2 regions of the Stenotrophomonas sp. GW821-FHT09E08 genome follow, and region 2 is predicted to be linked to the other one. Evidence: riboswitches for the same ligand, from Rfam matches in the RefSeq annotation. Region 2 holds a riboswitch; the other holds the start of a gene.
What was found. A riboswitch is a leader RNA that binds a small molecule or an ion and turns the genes downstream of it on or off. The one in region 2 is predicted to bind glycine.

Region 1 (10,027 bases), on a different contig from region 2:
TTCCACGCTTACGCCCAGGCGCGCCGCCGCATCGCGGTCGATCGCCACGCGCGCCTGCCGCCCCTGCATCTGCAGATCGCTGGCCACATCACGCAGCGCCGGCGACTGGCGCAAGGCCTGCAGAAGCTTCGGTGTCCAGCTTTCCAGCGCTTCCAGATCCGGCGTGGTCAGGGTGAACTGGTACTGGTTGCGGCTGATGCGGTCTTCGATGCCCAGTTCCTGCACCGGTTGCAGGTACAGGGTGATGCCGGGAATCTTCGCCACGCGCTGCTGCAGCCGTTCCATCACGACGGCGGCACCGTCGCGGTCGCCATGCGGTTTCAGTTCGATCAGCAGGCGGCCGGTGTTGAGCGTGGCGTTGTTGCCGTCCACGCCGATGTAGGACGAGACGCTGGCCACTGCCTCGTCGGCTTCGATGGCCGCCGCCAGCGCCTGCTGGCGCTCGCGCATGGCCTGGAACGAGATAGCCTGTGGTGCCTCGCTGATGCCTTGCACCAGGCCGGCATCCTGCACCGGGAAGAAACCCTTGGGCACGGCGAAGTACAGCGCTACGGTCAGTGCCAGCGTCGCCACCGTGGCCAGCAGCATCAGCGGCTGGCGCTGCAGCACCCAGCGCAGCTGGCGGTCGTAAAGGGTGATGACGCGGTCGAAGACATCTTGTTTTGGGGTCGGAGCCCTGGCTGGATCCGACCCCTGGACCGGGGTCAGATCCCCGTGGGGCTCTGACCCCTTCGCATGCGGCTTCAGGAAGCGCGCGCACAGCATCGGCGTCAGCGTCAGCGAGACCAGCAGCGAGATGCCGATGGCTACCGCCAGCGTCACCGCGAACTCATGGAACAGCGCGCCCACCAGGTCGGCCATGAACAGCAGCGGGATCAGTACCGCGATCAGCGAGACCGTCAAGGAGACCAGAGTGAAGCCGATTTCCGCTGCACCCTTGAGCGCCGCCTCGCGGGGGCTTTCGCCGTCCTCCAGATGGCGGGCGATGTTCTCCAGCATCACGATGGCGTCGTCCACCACGAAGCCGGTGGCGATGGTCAGTGCCATCAGCGTGAGGTTGTTGAGCGAATAGCCGGCCAGCAGCATCACCGAGAAGGTGCCGACCAGCGACAGCGGCACTGCAACGCTGGGAATCAGTGTGGCCGGCAGATTGCGCAGGAACACCCAGGTGACCAGCACCACCAGCGCGATGGCCAGCACCAGTTCCTTCTGCACGCCGCGCACCGACGCGCGGATCGATTCGGTGCGGTCACTCAGCACGTCCATCTGCACGCCGGCCGGCAGCGTGGCCTGCAGCTGCGGCAGCAATGCTCGCACCTGCTCGACCACGGCGATCACGTTGGCACCGGGCTGGCGCTGGATGTTCACCAGAACTGCCGGCGTAGTGCCGCTCCAGGCGGCCAGCTGCCGGTTCTCAGCGCCATCGCTGATGGTGGCCACATCGCCCAGCCGTAGTGGCGCGCCGTCACGCCAGGCCAGTACCAGCGCGCGGTATTCGGCCACGCTGCGCATCTGATCGTTGGCGTCGAGCATCACCGCTCGGATCGGGCCATCGAAGCTGCCCTTGGGCAGGTTGACGTTGGCCGCAGCAATCGCGGTACGGATGTGGTCCATGCCCAGGCCGTTGGCGGCCAGTGCCGCTGGATTGACCTGGATGCGCACCGCAGGGCGCTGGCCGCCGGCCAGGCTGACCAGCCCGACGCCGGGCAGCTGCGCCAGACGCTGGGCAATGCGCGTATCGACCAGATCGTGCGCCTGCGGCAGCGACAGTCCCTGCGAGGTCACCGCCAATGTCAGGATCGGTGTGTCGGCCGGGTTGACCTTGCGGTACACCGGCGGTACCGGCAGGTCTCCGGGAAGGAAGCTGCCTGCCGCGTTGATGGCGGCCTGCACGTCCTGCTCGGCCACGCCCAGCGACACCTCCAGCCCGAACTGCAGGGTAATGACCGAGGCGCCGCCGGAACTGGTCGACGACAGTTGTTTCAGACCGGGAATCTGCCCGAGCTGGCGTTCCAGCGGCGCGGTGATGGTGCGTGTGGTCAGTTCCGGGCTGGCCCCCGGATACAGCGTTGTGATCTGGATGATCGGATAGTCGACCTGCGGCAGTGCGGCCACCGGCAGCAGGCGGTAGGCCAGTACACCGGACAGCAGCAACGCCACCATCAGGAGAGTCGTTGCGACCGGGCGCAGGATGAACGGGCGCGAGAGATTCATGCGCCGGCCTTGATCGCGGCCTCCTCGGTGATGATCTCCACCGCCGTGCCGTCTTCCAGCCCGTCGATGCCTTCGATCACCACCTGGTCGCCGGCCACCAGTCCGGAGCGCACGGCCACGCGTCCATCGTCGGCCGGACCGAGCACCACGTTGCGGCGCTGTGCCTTGTTGTCCTTGTCGACGATATGCACGTAGTTGCCCTGGCTGCCGAACTGCACGGCGGCATCGGGAATCAGCAGCGCGCGCTGCTCGCCCAGTTGCAGGCGGACGTTGACGAACTGGTTGGGGAACAGCGCCAGATCGTGGTTGTCGAAGTGCGCACGCAGTTTCAGCGTGCCAGTGGCGGTATCGATGCGGTTGTCGACACTGGACAGCGCGCCACTGGCAAGCTGCCGGCCTTCTTCGCGGTCCCAGGTTTCCACTGCCAGCGCCGGTTGCACCTGCACGGCATCGAGCAGCGCCGGCAGCTCGGGTTCGGGCACGGTGAACAGAACGCTGATCGGTGCGGTCTGTGCCAGCGTCACCAGGCCTTCGGCATCGCTGGCGCGTACCAGGTTGCCCACGTCCAACCGGCGCAGCCCGACGCGGCCACTGACCGGTGCGGTGATGCGGGTGTACTGCAGCTGCAGGCGTGCCTCGTCAACAGACGCCTGATCGCTGAGGCGGCGGCCCTGCAGCTGGCGCACCTTGCTCTGCTGGTCGCTCAGTTCCTGCCCGGACACGTAGTTCTGCTTCTGCAGTTCGCGGTAGCGCTGCAGCTGGCGCTCGGCGTTCTCCAGCTCGGCCAGGTTCTGTTGCTGGGTGCCCTTGGCCTGCGCCAGCTTCACTTCATACGGGCGCGGGTCGATCTGCGCCAGCAGATCGCCGGCCTTCACCTGCTGGCCTTCCTGGAAATGCAGTCGCAGCAGTTCGCCATCCACGCGGCTGCGTACCACCACGCTGTGCAGCGGCGTGACCGTACCGACCGCCTTCAGGCGCAGCACCAGCGGCTCGGCGCTGGCGCGGGCGATGCGCACGGGTACCGTCTTGCCGGGTGCATCGTCGCCGGCACCGGCCTCCGTGCGTGGCCAGAACCCCCACAGCAGGCCGCCGGCAAGGGCAACGCCCAGCACGATCAGCAACGGGCGGGCACGACGGAAGCGGGAGTTTTCGGCGACAGACATGGGGCATCCTGCGCCCTGCGCGCGCAGGGACATGCGGGCCCGTCGGTGCGTTCACGGCACCACGGGCAGCGGGGAGGGAGTGTCTGGCGGGGCCGCGGGCGCGGCGTGGCTGGATGCCGTCGCGGCAGCGACGGGGCGACAATGGTAGCCAATCACCCTGGCCAATGCCGCATGACCATCGTCATGCAACGCAATCGGTAGTGCCGGCCGCTGGCCGGCAACCGGCTGGAATCTGCGGGCGTGTGCCGTGTTTCCGGCCAGCGGCCGGCACTACCGTCAAGCAATCAATGCACTTCGTCGTGATAGACGAACTTCGGCATTTCCCAGCGGTAGTGGATCGCCAGCAGGCGCAGCGCGAAGCCGCCGCCCAGGCAGCACAGGATCGCGGTAGCGTCGGCCACGCCCCAGTGCAGCAGCAACAGGTAGGCCGCGCCGGTCAGCAGCGCGATGATCGCGTACAGCTCTTTCTGGAAGATCAGCGGTACCTCGTTGCAGAGGATGTCGCGCAGCACGCCGCCGAAGGCGCCTGTCAGCATGCCGGCAATCAGCACGATCGGCATGGCATGGCCGGCCTCACGTGCGATCGAGCAGCCGATCAGGGTGAAGGCGATCAGGCCCAGGCCATCGAGCACCAGGAAGGTGCGGCGGAAGTGGTGCATCCAGCGTGCGACCCAGGTGGCGATCAGCGCCGCACACACGGTGAAGCCCAGGTACTCGGGATGCTTCACCCAGCCCAGCGGATAGTGGCCGAGCAGGATATCGCGCAGTGATCCGCCGCCGAGGGCGGTGACGCAGGCGATCATGACCACACCGAACAGGTCCATGCGGCGGCGGCCGGCGGACAGCGCGCCGGTCATGGCTTCGGCGGAAATGGCGATCAGGTAGATGATGGACAACAGCATGGTACAGGCTCCGGGCGCGGTGGGGCCGGCCATGCGCCACTATCGCCATTGCCTGCGCAATGACGGGATGACGATGACCGGTGCCGCTCCCGCTGTCCTTTTACCTGAGAGTTCAGCGGCATGGGCCGCGTGCCCCTTCGGCGGATCGTCCCGGGCGTGCCCGGTGACCTCTCTCCAGCTCGGCGAGTCGAATGCATGGTTGGTGGGATTCCAGCCCACCGGCCTGAGCGATCATGGGAGCCTGCGCCTTCGGCGGGCGCCAGCGCGGCGCCTCTCTCCTGCATTCGGGCGCCAGTATATCCGCTGCAGTGCAGCACGGCATAATCCGGGCATGGCACCGTCCCTCCGCCCGTGGTTCCTGTACCTGCTCGAATGCCGCGATGGCAGCTACTACGCCGGCATCAGCACCGACGTGGACGCGCGTTTCGCTGCCCACCAGGCCGGAAAGGGCGCGCGTTACACCCGGTCGCGGCCACCACTGCGGGTCCTGGCGGTGCGCGAGTACCCGGACCGAGCAGCGGCCTCACGTGCCGAATGGGAGCTCAAGCGGCAGCCGCGCGAACGCAAACTGGCCTGGCTGTTGCAGTAGATCCACGCCATGCGTGGATGGGGCGCATCAGGCCATGCCATGATCGCCCAGCCTTCAGCGCTGGAGACCCGGATGTCCACCGTTGCCCTGTTGTTCGCACTTTCCGCAGCAGCAAGCCCTGCCGCCGACGCCGCCACGATCGCAGCCATCGAAGCCACCTGCCATGACTATGTGGATGGCCAGCTGGAGGCCGACCCGCAGCGTGTCGCCCGTTCCCTGCACCCGGACCTGGCCAAACGTGCGGTGCTCGGTGATACACCGGACGAACGCCTGGGCCTGCGCCGGATGTCGAAGGAAGAACTGGTCTCGCTGACGAAGCAGGGCGCGCTGAAGACCACGAAGGATCAATGGGACCGCCGCTGCACCGTGCTGGACGTGACCGGCAACGCGGCCTCGGTGCGGCTGGAAACGCCGTGGTTCGTCGACTACTTCCACATGGGGCGCTTCGACCAGCGCTGGGTGATCGTCAACGCGCTGTGGTACCCGAAGCCGAAGGCGCCGTGAGCCGAGCATGGGCTCGGCTCTACAGGAACATGCGTGCGGCCCTAGCGCCTCGGCCGCCGGTCTTCCTGGTCATCACCGAAGATGATGCGCGCGCTGCGCTGGTAGCTCCAGTACGCCACGGCCCAGTTCAGCAGCACCACGATGCGGTTGCGGAAACCGATCAGGAAGAAGACGTGCGCGGCCAGCCAGAACCACCAGGCAAGCACGCCGGACAGCTGCAGCCGGCCCAGGTGCACGATCGCGGCCATGCGGCCGATGGTGGCGAGGTTGCCGAAGTCGGCGTACTTGAAGGGACCGGGCGCCGGCTTGTCGTGCAGGCGCGCGCGGAGCACCTCGGCCACGTACTTGCCCATCTGCTTGGCGGCGGGCGCAACGCCGGGTACCGGCTTGCCGTTGGCCTGGTTCAGTGCGGCCAGATCGCCGGCCACGAACAGTTCCGGATGGCCAGGCAGTGTCAGGTCGGGTTGCACCTGTACGCGTCCGGCGCGGTCCAGCGGCACGTCCAACGTGCGCGCCAGCGGTGAGGCGGCCACGCCGGCGGCCCAGACCACGGTGCGCGCCGGCACGAACTGATCACCGAGCTTGAAGCCCTGGCTGTCGATGTCGCTCACCGGGGTACCGGTCAACACTTCCACGCCCAGTTTTTCCAGCTGCCGGCGCGCCTTCAGCGAAAGCACTTCCGGGAACGAAGACAACACGCGTGGGCCAGCTTCGACCAGCCGCACCTTGGCGCTGGCCGGATCGATATGGCGGAACTCGTTGCGCAGCGTATGCCGCGCGATTTCTGCCAGGGTGCCGGCCAATTCAACACCGGTGGGGCCACCGCCGACTACGGCGAAGCTCAGCCACGCCGCCTTCTTCGCCGGGTCCGGTTCGGCCTCGGCACGTTCGAACGCCAGCAACAGCTTGCGGCGCAGCGCGATGGCATCGTCCAGGGTCTTCAGGCCGGGGGCATCATCGGCCCACTGGTCGTTGCCGAAGTAGGCGTGGGTGGCGCCCGTGGCCAGCAGCAGGGTGTCGTAGTCCAGCGTGCTGCCATCGGCCATGCGGATCTGTCGGGCCTGCTTGTCGATGGTGACCACTTCGCCGAGACGGACTTCCACATTGCGCTGGTGGCCGAGGATGTGGCGCAGCGGTGCGGCGATATCCGGCGCGGACAGGCCGGCGGTGGCCACCTGGTACAGCAGCGGCTGGAACAGATGGTGGTTGCGGCGGTCGACCAGGGTGATGCGTATGCGCTCGCGGGCCAAGGCACGGGTGGCCCAGAGACCGGCAAAACCGCCGCCGACAACAACCAGGTGGGGAACGCGCTCGCGACTCATCGACTCACTCCAGTGGGGGCATGGGGGAAGCGCTTGGCATCTTCGCACGGCAGGCGGTTGTCACGTCAGCGCCCGCGCGGATCGGCGATACTCGGGTTCAGGCAACCGCCCGCGAGGAATCCATGAGCGAACCGGAAAAGCGCATCGCCCTGTTGATCGACGCCGACAATGCGCCGGCATCGAAAATCGACGAGGTCCTGGCCGAAGTCGCCCGCTACGGCGTGGCCAACGTTCGCCGTGCCTATGGCAACTGGAAGAGCCCACGGTTGAAGGGATGGGAGGCGGTGCTGCACGAGTACGCGATCCGTCCGATCCAGCAGTTCGCCTACAGCAAGGGCAAGAATGCTTCGGACATGGCGATGGTGATCGATGCCATGGACCTGCTGTACGCGCGCAATCTGGATGGCTTCGCCATCGTGTCCAGCGATGCCGATTTCACCCCGATGGTGATGCGCCTGCTGACCGATGGTGTGAAGGTCTATGGCTTCGGCGAAAAGAAGACGCCGGAGCCGTTCGTCAACGCCTGCTCGAAGTTCACCTATCTGGAGGCGTTGGGGCAGACTCATGCCAGCGTGCAGGATGCGGAACAGTCATCGAACGAACAGGCACCGAACGAGCCGGTGGCCAACGACGATGCGCGTCCGCGCAAGAGCGGCGCGGAAATGCGCAGCGATACGCGTCTGGTGAAGATGCTGCGACGCGCGGTGTCCTCGGCCGAGGGCGAGGATGGCTGGTCGCACCTGGGCCCGGTCGGCAGCCAGATCGGCAACCAGGCCTCGTTCGACCCGCGCAACTACGGTTACGGCAAGCTCAGCGACCTGCTGGCCGCGATTGGCCTGTTCGAGCTGAAAAAGGACGGCAAGTCCTCCTACGTGCGCGCGCTGCCGAAGAAGAACCGGTAGCGCCGGGCCTTGCCCGGCGAATCAATACCGCCGGTCAGATCTCACGCGCATCGGAATTCGAATAGCCCTCGGCGAACCCTGCGGCGAAATCCTCGACGCCGTTGAAGGCCAGCAGCAACAGCCCGGCGCACAGCAACTGGTTGCGGCTGGAACGGCGGTAGCCCAGCACCAGCATCACCAGCCCTGCAGCCAGCAGAACATAGTTCAGAGCATCCCATCCCGTCACGTCGTCTCTCCCTGTGGATCGGCGTATCGTAGCGTTTCCGCGCCACCGTGGCGCACCGCTGCTGGCAAGGAAATCCGAAATGTTGAAGATCTGGGGCCGTCGCAATTCCAGCAACGTCCGCAAGGTGCTGTGGTGCGCCGAGGAGATCGGCCTGCCGTATGAGTCCATCGAAGTCGGTGGCAGCCACGGCGGCACGCAGACGCCGGAATACCAGGCGATGAATCCCAACAGCCTGGTGCCGGTGATCGAGGACCACGGCCTGCCGCTGTGGGAATCGAACGCCATCGTGCGCTACCTGAGCGCGCGTTACGCGCTGGGCACGCTGTACGCCGAGGACCCGATGGAACGCGCCCAGGCCGAGAAGTGGATGGACTGGAGCACTTCGCGGATGGCGCCGCTGTACACCGACCTGATCTGGGGCATCATGCGCACCGCCCCGGCGGACCGCGACGAAGCACGGATCAACGCCGCCATCGTGCGTGCCGGTGACTACCTGGCGATGGCCGACGCCACGCTGGCCAGGCAGCCGTGGCTGTCGGGCGAGACGTTCGCGATGGGTGACATCCCACTCGGCTCGCTGATCTACGCGTGGTTCGAACTGCCGATCCAGCGCCCGGAACTGCCGCACCTGGCCGACTGGTACGCGCGCCTGCGCGAACGCCCGGCGTACCAGCGCGGCGTGATGTCGCCGCTGACGTAAGCGGAAACGGTAGCGCCGGGCCATGCCCGGCGGACGCGGTGCGCGCAGAATCCGCCGGGCATGGCCCGGCGCTACCGTCCGCGTGCCCTCAATACAGATCCGTCGGGTCCACATCCAGCGACCAGCGCACCTTGCGTGCTTCCGGCAGCGCGTACAACTGCGGCACCAAGTGCGAAAGCACACCGTGCAACGGCGGCCGCTGCAGCGCAGACAGCAGCAGCTGGGTGCGCTGGTAGCCGGCGCGGCGCGGCATCGGCGCCGGCATCGGCCCATAGGCCTCGACCACGTTCTGTTCTCCCAGCAACTGCCGCGCGGCCAGCAGGAAGGCATTGGCGTGCTCCACCTGCTGGGCTTCGGCGCGCATCAACGCCAGGTGCGCGAACGGTGGGAATCCAGCCGCCTCGCGCTGGTTCAACTCGGCCTGCGCGAACGGGTGGTAGCCGCCGCTCACCAGCGTTTCCAGCAACGGATGCCCGGGATGGTGGGTCTGCAGCCAGACTTCGCCGGGATCGCGTGCGCGGCCGGCGCGGCCAGCGACCTGGATCAGCTGCTGTGCCAGTTTTTCACTGGCACGGAAGTCGGCCGAGAACAGCCCTTCGTCGATGCCCACCACCACCACCAGAGTCAGCTTGGGCAGGTCGTGGCCCTTGGCCAGGATCTGCGTGCCGACCAGGATGCCGGGCTGATCCCCCAGTTTCGCCAGCTGCTGTTCCAGCGCGTCGCGTCGCGACGTGGTGCCGCGGTCGATGCGCACCACCGGGAATTCGGCGAAGGCCGCAGTGAGGTGCTCTTCCAGGCGTTCGGTGCCGATACCCTGCGGCTGCAGCGCCAGGCTGCCGCAGGCCGGGCAGGCCAGCGGTGCCGGTTGCCGCGCACCGCAGTGGTGGCATTGCAGGCGACGACCGCCACCATGCACGGTCATCGGAGCATCGCAGCGGTTGCAGGGCGCGGTCCAGCCGCAGTCATGGCACAGCAGCACCGGCGCGTAACCGCGGCGGTTCTTGAATACCAGCACCTGCTGGCCGCGCTTGAGATGCTCGCCGATGCCGGCCAGTACGTCGGCCGACAAACCGTCATGCAGCGGCCGTTTGCGTACATCCAGGATGCGCACGCGCGGTGGCCGTGCGTCGCCGGCACGCTGCTTCAGGCGCAGGTGGGTGTAGCGCCCGGCATAGGCGTTGTGCAGGGTTTCCAGCGACGGCGTGGCGCTGCCCAGCAGCACCGGGATGCCCAATGCCTTGGCCCGCACCAGGGCGAAATCGCGCGCGTGGTAGCGGATGCCGTCCTGCTGCTTGTAGCTGCCGTCGTGTTCCTCGTCGACGATCAGCAGACCGGCCTGCGGCAGCGGCGTGAACACTGCCGAGCGGGTGCCGACGATGACCCGAGCTTCACCGCGAGAGGCGGCCGCCCAGACGCGTGCGCGCTCGTTGTCGTTCAAGCCCGAATGCAGCTCGTGCACGGCGATGCCGAGACGGCCGCGAAAGCGTGCCAGGGTCTGCGGAGTC
Region 2 (10,027 bases):
TGGCGCCACCGTGGGCTGGCTGTGGTGGGTGCAGCTGGTGATCGTGATCGCCGCCGAGGCCGTCGGCGCAGCCGGGCTGCTGGCCTCGGTCTGGCCGGTGATACCGGTGCCGATGGCTGCGCTGGCCTTCATGCTGTTCTTCACCGCGATCAACCTGCTCGGAGTGAAGAACTTCGGCGAGTTCGAATTCTGGTTCGCCATCCTCAAGGTTGCGGCGATCCTGGCCTTCATCGCCATCGGCGTGGCGCTGCTGATGGGCTGGCTGCCGCAGGTGACCTCGCCGGGCCTGAGCAACTTCACCGAGCATGGCGGCTTCGCGCCCAAGGGGCTGGCCGGTATTGGCGCGGCACTGCTGGTTGTCGTTTTTGCCTTTGGCGGCACCGAGATCGTGGCGGTCGCCGCAGCCGAAACCGAAGATCCCGAGCGCAGCATCGCCCGTGCCATCCGCACCGTGGCCTGGCGCATCCTGGTGTTCTACATCGGCTCGCTGAGCGTGATCATCGCCGTGGTGCCGTGGACCAGCGAGGCGCTGAAGTCGCCGTTCGCTGCGGTGCTGGATATCGCCCGCATCCCGGGCGCAGGTACGGCCATCACCCTGATCGCCGTGATCGCGCTGCTGTCGGCGCTCAATGCCAACCTCTACGGCGCCTCGCGCATGATGTATTCGCTGGCGCAGCGTCGTGAAGCGCCGGCCGTGCTCGGCTGGACCGACCCGCGCCAGGTGCCGGTGATCGCCGTGCTGGCCAGCGTGCTGTTCGGCTTTGCCGCCACGGTGATGGAACTGCTGTTCCCGGACCGGGTACTGCCGGTGCTGCTGAACATCGTCGGTTCCACCTGCCTGCTGGTGTGGACGCTGTCGCTGGTCTCGCAGCTGGTGCTGCGCCGCCGCGCCGACCGCCTCGGCACCCGCCTGCCGTTCCGCATGGCCGGTTTCCCATGGCTGACCGTCTGTGCGCTGGGCATCCTGGCACTGATCTTCGGCCTGCTGCTGAGCGAGTCGCATACCCGGCTGCAGTTCCTGTCGATGGTGGCGCTGACCGCCACGATCGCCGCCGGCAGTGCCATCGCACGGCGCATGCGCGAGGCGTGATTGATGCTGCCGGCCAGCGGCCGGCACTACCACGGGGGCTGCACATCCGCCGTGCCATCCTGATCGTGTGGGCCGTCACCGGCCCGTCGACCAGGAGTACCGCATGCTGCGCAGTCGCCCCTTCCTGATGTTCACCGGCCAGGCCGAGGCCGCCCTGGCCCTGTACGCCGAAGCCTTCGCCGATTTCCGCCTGCTGGCAATGCAGCGCCATCCGGACGGCGCCGGTGCCGGCGTGCCGGGGCAGGTGCGCCAGGCCAACTTCCTGCTCGGCGGCACCCATTACCTGTGCTTTGACAGCCTGGATGTGCACGATTTCACCTTCTCGCCATCGATCTCGCTGTTCGTGGAGTGTTCCGGCGCCGAGCAGTTCGAACGTGCCGCACGCGCACTGGGCGAGGGCGGCCATTGGTTGATGCCGGTGGGCGACTATGACTTCAGCAACCGCTACGGCTGGGTGCAGGACCGCTTCGGCGTGTCGTGGCAGTTGAGCCTGGGGCAGATGCCGGATCCGTGATCGGAAGTTTGTGGGTGTGGACCTTGGTCCACACGCCCTTATGAAAACGGCCCGCTTGCGCGGGCCGTTTTCTTTACCGATGCAGCGAGGAATCAAGCCTCGACTTCATCATCCTTGTAGGCATCGACCGGGATGCAGGCGCACATCACGTTCTTGTCGCCGTACACGTTGTCGACGCGAGCCACCGGCGGCCAGTACTTCTGCAGCTTCAGGCTCGGCAGCGGGAACGCAGCCAGTTCACGCGGGTAGGCGTGGGTCCACTCGCTGGCGGTCACTGCGGTGGCAGTGTGCGGCGCGTTCTTCAGCGGGTTGTCCTCGCGGTCCAGGCGGCCGTCTTCGATCGCGGTGATCTCTTCGCGGATCTGGATCATCGCGTCGATGAAGCGATCCAGCTCATGCAGCGATTCGCTTTCGGTCGGTTCGACCATCAGCGTTCCGGCCACCGGGAAGCTCAGGGTCGGGGCATGGAAGCCGAAGTCGATCAGGCGCTTGGCCACGTCTTCGGCACCGATGCCGCTGGTCTTCTCCAGCGGGCGCACGTCCAGGATGCACTCGTGTGCCACCAGGCCGTTGCGGCCGGTGTACAGGGTCTTGAAGTGCGGAGCCAGGCGCTTGGCGATGTAGTTGGCGTTGAGCTGGGCGACCTGGGTGGCCTTGCGCAGGCCTTCGGTACCCATCATCGCGATGTACATCCAGCTGATCGGCAGGATCGAGGCGCTGCCGAAGCTGGCCGCGCTGACCATGCCGACCGGGCCGTGGTCCCCCAGCTTGCCCGGCAGGAACGGCGCCAGGTGCTCCTTGACCGCGCACGGGCCAACGCCCGGGCCGCCGCCGCCGTGCGGGATGCAGAAGGTCTTGTGCAGGTTCAGGTGGGAAACGTCCGAACCCCACTTGCCCGGCTTGGCCACGCCGACCAGAGCGTTCATGTTGGCACCGTCGGTGTACACCTGGCCGCCGTGCTTGTGGATGATCTCGCAGATCTCCACCACCTCTTCCTCGAACACGCCGTGCGTGGACGGGTAGGTCATCATGATCGCGGCCAGGCGGTCGCTGTACTTCTCGGCGTTGAGGCGGATGTCCTCGACGTCGACGTTACCGTTGGCGTCGGTCTTGGTCACCACCACCTTCATGCCGCACATCTGCGCCGAGGCCGGGTTGGTGCCGTGCGCCGAGTCCGGGATAAGGCAGATGTCACGATGGTCTTCGCCGCGCGAACGGTGGTAGGCACGGATCGCCAGCAGGCCGGCATACTCGCCCTGCGCGCCGGAGTTCGGCTGCAGGCTCACTGCGTCGTAGCCGGTGCATTCGACCAGCATCGCTTCCAGCGAGTCGATCAGTTCCTTGTAGCCCAGCGCCTGGTCGGCCGGCACCAGCGGATGGATCTGCGAGAACTCCGGCCAGGTCACCGGAATCATCTCGGCGGTGGCGTTGAGCTTCATGGTGCACGAGCCCAGCGGGATCATCGTGCGGTCCATCGCCAGGTCCTTGTCGGCCAGCGAGCGCAGGTAGCGCAGCAGCTCGTGCTCGCTGTGGTGGGTGTTGAATACCGGGTGGGTCAGGAATTCAGACTGGCGCAGCAGGCCGGCCGGCAGGGCGTCGGCGGTGCTGGCATCCAGTGCGTCCACGTCCAGCGAAGCACCGAACACGGCAGCCACGGCCACGATGTCGGCGCGGGTGGTGGTTTCGTCCAGGCTGATGCCGACCGAGTCGCTGTCGATCGCACGCAGGTTGTAACCGGCGGCACGGGCCTTGGCGTGGATCTCATCGGCGTGCACGCCGGTGACATGCAGGGTGTCGAAGAAGTCACCACCGACCTGCACGCCGGCCTTGCGCAGTGCCGCAGCCAGGATCGAAGCCAGGCGGTGGGTGCGGCGCGCGATGCGGGTCAGGCCTTCCGGGCCGTGGTAGACGGCATACATCGAGGCCATCACCGCCAGCAGCACCTGCGCGGTGCAGATGTTGGACGTGGCCTTCTCGCGACGGATGTGCTGCTCGCGGGTCTGCAGGGTCAGGCGGTAGGCCGGGTTGCCCTGCGCGTCGATCGAGACGCCGATCAGGCGGCCCGGCATCGAACGCTTGTAGGCGTCACGGCAGGCCATGAACGCAGCATGCGGGCCACCGAAGCCGAACGGCACGCCGAAACGCTGGCTGTTGCCGACCACGATGTCCGCGCCCCATTCGCCGGGGGCGGTCAGCAGGGTCAGCGCCAGCAGGTCGGTGGCAACCGCCACCAGGCCGCCGCGTGCATGCACCGCATCGACCAGCGCCTTGTAATCGCCCACCTGGCCGAAGGTATCCGGATACTGCAGCAGCAGGCCGAAGGCTTCCGCTTCCAGCGCTTCGGCCGGGGTGCCGACGCGCAGCACGATGCCCATCGGTTCGGCGCGGGTACGCAGCAGTTCCAGCGTCTGCGGGTGTACGGCGTCGTGCACGAAGAAGGTGTCCGACTTCGACTTGGCCGAGCGCTTGGCCAGGGTCATCGCTTCGGCGGCGGCGGTCGCTTCGTCCAGCAGCGAGGCGTTGGCGATTTCCATGCCGGTCAGGTCGGCGCACAGGGTCTGGAAGTTGATCAGCGCTTCCATGCGGCCCTGCGAGATTTCCGCCTGGTACGGGGTGTAGGCGGTGTACCAGGCCGGGTTTTCCAGGATGTTGCGCAGGATCACGTTCGGCGTGTGGGTGCCGTAGTAGCCCTGGCCGATGAAGCTGCGCAGTACGGTGTTCTTGTCGGCGATCGCGCGGATCTTCGCCAGCGCCTGCACTTCGGTGATCGACTCCGGCAGCGCCAGCGGTGCCGGCGACTTGATCTTGGCCGGCACAATGGCATCGGTCATCGCATCCAGCGAGGCGTGGCCGATGACGCCGAGCATCTGCGCGATCTCGGCATCGTTGGGGCCGATGTGGCGCTCGACGAAGGCCGAATGATGCTCGAGCTCACGCAGGGAAGGGGTGTTCTGGGACATGGCGAAGGATCCGTCAGGAAAGGGCACACGCACGGGCACAAGCCGCCGGTCGGCGGTCTGCGGGGCGCCCCTCTGTCCTTTTGCCTGAGAGTTTGAAAGCGCGGCGGACCGCTGCTTCTTGCCCCTTCGGCGCCGGATTGAACCGGTCTCTCCAGAGTTCTGTTACGGGTGGTATCGGGCCTGAGCGATTACGGGCGTTGCGCCTTCGGCAGCGGTGTTCCGCTTCTCCCACCGTGTTGCCCGCCGATTATAGCCCGTTGCGCGCCGGCCGGCCGCTCCCGGGAGGCGCCGCTGCGCCTGAATGGCCGATGGCCCGGCCGTGCGTTTTGTGCATCCGTGCATGGCGCGGGGCGCAATCCCCACCTATGATGGGCGGATACCCGAATTCATCTGGCGCTGTCCCTGTTTCAGGGGACTGGCGCCCGCCGTGCGTGCCGCGCATGGCCCTGCCGGACGCCTCTCCATGACCGCCGCTGTTGCTCCTTCCACCCGCCGCATGGCCCTGCTGCTTGCTGGCCTTGCCATGTTCGGTCCGTTCTCGATCGACACCATCTTCCCGGCGTTCCCGCAGCTGGCCCAGCGCCTGGCGGTGGACGAAGTGGCGGTGCAGCAGACCATCAGCGTCTACCTGCTGTTCTACGGCCTGATGAGCCTGGCCCATGGACCGCTGTCCGACGCCTGGGGCCGCAAGCGGGTGATCCTCGGCGGTCTGGTGATCTTCGTTGGCGCCTCGGTGGGCTGTGCATTGTCTACCGACCTGACCACGCTGCTGGCGTTCCGCGCACTGCAGGGCCTGTCCGCCGGCGTGGGCATGATCGTCGGCCGCGCGGTAATCCGCGATCTGTACCACGGCCACGACGCGCAGCGGCTGATGAGCCAGGTGTCGATGCTGTTCGGTATCGCCCCGGCCATCGCGCCGATCATCGGTGGCTGGATCCTGCTCAGCGGCGCTGGCTGGCCGTTGATCTTCTGGTTCCTGGTGGTGTTCGCGCTGGTGCTGCTGGCGGCCACTGCACGCTACCTGCCGGAAACCCATCCGGTCGAGGCGCGCGTGCCGTTGTCACCGCGCGTGCTGCTGCGCGACTACGTGCGCATTGGCTTCAATCCGCGTTTCCTGCGCCTGGCGCTGGCCGGCAGCATCGGCTTCGGTGGCGTGTTCCTGTACATCTCCTCGGCGCCGGTGTTCGTGATGCAGCACCTGCACCTGGGCGAGGGCGGCTTCGCCTGGCTGTTCATTCCCACCATCGGCGGCATGACCACCGGCTCGTTCCTGTCCGGGCGCATGGCCGGGCACAGCAGCCCTACGCGACAGGTCGCCATCGGTTTCGGCCTGTGCGCGCTGTCGGTGCTGCTGAACATCGGCTACGTCGGCCTGGCACCGCAGTTCGCACTGCCGTGGGCGGTGATGCCGATCTTCCTGGGCGGCATGGGCATGGCGCTGATCTTCCCGATCCTGGCGCTGGCGGTGCTGGACATGTACCCGCACCAGCGCGGCCTGGCCTCGTCGCTGCAGGCGTTCGTGCAGCTGATGATCAGTACCGTGGTGGCCGGCGTGGTGTCGCCGCTGCTCAGCGCCAGCCCGCTGCACCTGGCGCTGGGCCAGGCCGCGTTCTTCGGCGCCGGCTTCGTGTTCTGGTACTGGGAACACCAGCGCGAGCGCGCGGCGCAGGCAGCCTGCACGGGCCATTGAGCAGCGTGCAGGGGTAGGGTTGGCGGGGATGCCGGCACATCCTTGCAGCCGCGGACAACCGGACTAGGCTGGGCATTCCAGCCAGCCGGTGCGTGGATGCACGACAGCCAGCCAATCCGATGTCGTCGCATGAGGTACCCCCATGGCTGCGCAGCAGACCTACCGCCTGTTCGAGGTGGCGCTGAAGGAGCGCCGCGTTCTTTCCCCTTCCCTGGACCGCATGGTGTTCACCGGTGCCGACGTGGCGCGGATGAAGACCGAAGGCCCGGACCAGCGGATCAAGGTGTTCTTCCCCTTGCCCGGCCAGGAGGTGCCACAGGTGCCCAGCGGCGAGGACTGGTATCCGCGCTACCGGGCCCTGCCTGATGAGCTGCGGCCGCCGATGCGCACCTACACCATCCGCCAGCTGCGTGCCGAGCAGGGCGAGGTCGACGTTGATTTCGTCATCCACGGCGTGACCGGGCCCGCTTCGCGCTGGGCCATGCATGCGCGGCCGGGTGACCGTGTCGTGCTGCTGGCCCCCGATGCCGACTGTGCCGACAGCAGCGAAGGTTGGGAATGGAAGCCGCCGGCCGGTGTCGGCCAGGTACTGCTGGTGGCCGATGAGACGGCGTTGCCTGCGGTGGCGGGCATCCTGGAGGAACTGGCGGCCATGCCTGATCCGCCGCGCACGTTGGCATTGCTGGAAGTGGCCCAGGCCGGCGACGCGGTGCCGTTGAAAGCGCCGGGCACCGCCGAGCTGGTGTGGTTGCCGCGTGGGCAGGCCGCCTATGGCCAGCCGCTGCTGCAGGCGGTCCAGGAACGGCTGGCAGCGACCTCGAGCGTGGCTGCCGGCGATGCGCTGGAAGAGATCGATGTCGACGCGCAGATCCTGTGGGAGCAGGCCGATGCCAGCGTGGCCGGACCGCTGTATGCCTGGGTGGCCGGCGAGGCGGGTGCGGTCATGGCGATCCGCCGCCATCTGGTGCGTGACTGCGGGCTGGACCGCCGGGCCATCACCTTCATGGGCTACTGGCGGCACGGCAAAGTGCTGGACTGAGCGGTGGCGTGAAGCGGTGCTGCGGGCGGGGTGCGTTATCCTTGCGCCCCCCTCGCAGCGGTACCGCATCATGTCCACCAGCTCCAAGATCCGCCGCGACCAGCGCCGTCGCCAGGAAAAGCAGGCCGCCAACAAGGCAGCCGCGCAGGCCTCGCCGGTGGAGCCGCATGCCGAACTGCGCGACCCGCAGCGCACGCTGCTGGCCGGTATCGTCCGGCGCGATGGCGAATGGGTGCTGGGCATGGATGGCCGCATTGCCGGCCAGAGCGAGAGTGCTGCCCAGGTGCTGGCCTTGATCATGCAGGCCGGCGAACTGCACGAACGCAACGGCACGCCGGTGCGCCTGGTGTACTCGGATGCACTGCGTGATGCTGCGCAGGCCGAAGCGAAGGAAAAGGGCCAGACCTTCGAGGAATTCAAGGCCGAACTGGCCGCAGCGATGGCCGCGAAGAAGAACAGCTGACAGGCATTTCGGTAGAGCCGGCCGCTGGCCGGCTGCCCGTTGGGTCTTCATCGCGTAGTTGCCGGCCAGCGGCCGGCACTACCAGAAAGGGGCGGATCCTCGCGGATCCGCCCCTTTTTTCATTTCGTCGCCGGGGCCGCGTTGGCCTGCCAGCCGCACATCTGGCCTTCGTTCTGCTGCTTCAGCCATTCGTTGACCGGGCTGAAGTACTCGATCATCGGGCCGGCATCGAGCTTGTCGGTGCCGGTCAGTTCCTTCAGCGTGGCCTGCCACGGCTGGCTGGCACCCTTGCTCAGCATCGCCCAGTACTTCTGGCCAGCTTCCTTGTTGCCGTAGAAGGTGCACTCATGCAGTGGGCCCTTGTAGCCGGAGGCATCGCACAGGCCCTTGTAGAACTGGAACTGCAGGATGCGCGCCAGGAAGTAGCGGGTGTACGGAGTGTTGCCCGGTACGTGGTACTTCGCGCCCGGATCGAAGAACTCTTCGCCGCGGGTGCTGGCCGGGGCCACGCCCTGGTACTTGGCCTTCAGGTCCCACCACGCCTTGTTGTAGTTGTCGGCGGTGATGGAGCCATCGAACACGCCCCAGCGCCAGCGGTCGATCATCAGCCCGAACGGCAGGAACGACACACCCGACAGCGCCATGCGCATCTGGTTGTTGATGACCGCCTCGCGGCTTTCGGTCGGCGCATCGACCAGGCCGATCGAGCTGAGGTACTTGGGCGTCATCGCCAGCACGATGGTGTCGCCGATTGCTTCATGGAAGCCATCGTTGGCACCGCCCTGGAACAGCGGCGGCAGCGGGTTGTAGGCCAGGTCGTAATAGATGTGGCCCAGCTCGTGGTAGATGGTGGTGAAGTTCTCTTCGTTCGGCTTGATGCACATCTTGGTGCGCACGTCGCCTTCCATGTTCATGTCCCAGGCGCTGGCGTGGCAGACCACATCGCGGTCATCGGGCTTGATGAACTGGGTTTTTTCCCAGTAGGACTGCGGCAGCGACGGCATGCCCAGCGACACGTAGAAGTCCTGCGCGCGCTCGGTCATCTGCTTGGCGGTGCGCAGTTCGGCCTCGCGCTGCGCCTTGTACTGCGCCGCTACGTTGGCATCCTTGCCGGCCTTGGCCAGCGCCGCGCTAAGGTTGGTCTGGTACTGCTTTTCAAGCGCAGCGGTGATGTCCAGGCTGCCGGCACCCGGGTACGGTTCCAGCTGGTCCCACAGGTTCGACCAGTCCTGCTGCCACATGTTGCCCAGCAGATGCGCCGCGATCAGGCCGTTGCCCACTTCGGCCTTGTCCTTGCCGTAGGTCTTGTCCAGCTTGCCGCGTGCATAGCAATGCAGCTGCTCGTACATCGGCTTGACCTGCTCCCACAGGCGGTCGGTTTCCGGGCCGATCTGCTCCGGCGGCATGTCGTAGCCGCTGCGCCACATCTGGCCGGCATCGGTGAAGCCCATGCCCTTGGCACCTTCGTTCACCAGGCCGACAAACTTCTGGTAGTCGCCGCGCATGCTCTTGGTGGTGCTGTGCCAGCCCTGCCATGCGTCGAGCTGCTTGTCGTAATCGCGGCTGCGCGCCAGCACCTGCTCCAGCTCGCCCAGCTGGCGGCAGGAGTTCGGATCGTTGGCATCGGTGCAGTACTTGCCGGCACCGTAGCTGCCTTCCATGCGGGTGGCGATCTGGGTCAGTTCTGCCAGCTTGGCCGGGTCACGCGGTGCCGGCATCGAGGACATCAGCTTCAGCAGGTGGATCGCGCGCTTGCTGTCCTCGCTCATCGGCTTGCCATCGAACTTGGCGGCCTGTTCGATCCAGCTGTTGAGCTGGGTCAGCGAGCGCTCGTTGGCCTTGGCCGCGATGCGTTCCGAATCACTGTTGATGTAGGTGGAGGACAGCCACTGCGCCGAGGTCATCTCCGGGTAGGCGGCCTTGAATTCGGCATTGATGCGGGCCACGAACTGGTCGGCGGTTTCGCCGGCCGGGGCGCTGCTGCTGGCGGTGTCGGTACCTGGCGCAGCTTCCTTCTTGCAGGCGGCCAGGGCCAGCGTGGCGGCGGCGATTGCCGAGGCCAGCAGGAGATGACGGTGTTTCACGGGCGGTCCTTGGGTGGTGAACGACCGCCGAAGGCTAGTGGGCAGGCGTTGCCACCGCAAGTGGCGGAAGTCGGCCGGGCGGCGCCCGGGGACCGCGACATCGCATGCGCGCTGTCGCTCCCACGCTTCGCTGCGCGAAACGCGGGCCCCGCTTATCAGCTTCCAGACCCCCGCCGCTTCGCGGCCG

Region 1: linked by a shared signal. The riboswitch ahead of AC07M7_RS07245 (trimeric intracellular cation channel family protein) and the one ahead of gcvP (aminomethyl-transferring glycine dehydrogenase) in region 2 are both predicted to bind glycine.

Annotation. Positions count from the first base shown of each region.
Region 1 covers NZ_JBWKOO010000004.1:60,256-70,282, reverse strand. Annotated here, with positions in the region: gene AC07M7_RS07255 (multidrug efflux RND transporter permease subunit) at 1-2,214, opposite strand, end outside; gene AC07M7_RS07250 (MdtA/MuxA family multidrug efflux RND transporter periplasmic adaptor subunit) at 2,211-3,377, opposite strand; gene AC07M7_RS07245 (trimeric intracellular cation channel family protein) at 3,662-4,279, opposite strand; glycine riboswitch at 4,362-4,467, opposite strand; glycine riboswitch at 4,481-4,570, opposite strand; gene AC07M7_RS07240 (GIY-YIG nuclease family protein) at 4,611-4,868, shown strand; gene AC07M7_RS07235 (nuclear transport factor 2 family protein) at 4,941-5,372, shown strand; gene AC07M7_RS07230 (NAD(P)/FAD-dependent oxidoreductase) at 5,414-6,694, opposite strand; gene AC07M7_RS07225 (NYN domain-containing protein) at 6,817-7,596, shown strand; gene AC07M7_RS07220 (hypothetical protein) at 7,631-7,822, opposite strand; gene AC07M7_RS07215 (glutathione S-transferase family protein) at 7,902-8,522, shown strand; gene AC07M7_RS07210 (primosomal protein N') at 8,611-10,027, opposite strand, start outside.
Region 2 covers NZ_JBWKOO010000002.1:462,587-472,613, forward strand. Annotated here, with positions in the region: gene AC07M7_RS04515 (amino acid permease) at 1-1,090, shown strand, start outside; gene AC07M7_RS04520 (VOC family protein) at 1,194-1,604, shown strand; gene gcvP (aminomethyl-transferring glycine dehydrogenase) at 1,697-4,564, opposite strand; glycine riboswitch at 4,627-4,729, opposite strand; gene AC07M7_RS04530 (multidrug effflux MFS transporter) at 5,028-6,254, shown strand; gene AC07M7_RS04535 (siderophore-interacting protein) at 6,397-7,293, shown strand; gene AC07M7_RS04540 (hypothetical protein) at 7,364-7,756, shown strand; gene AC07M7_RS04545 (M2 family metallopeptidase) at 7,876-9,840, opposite strand.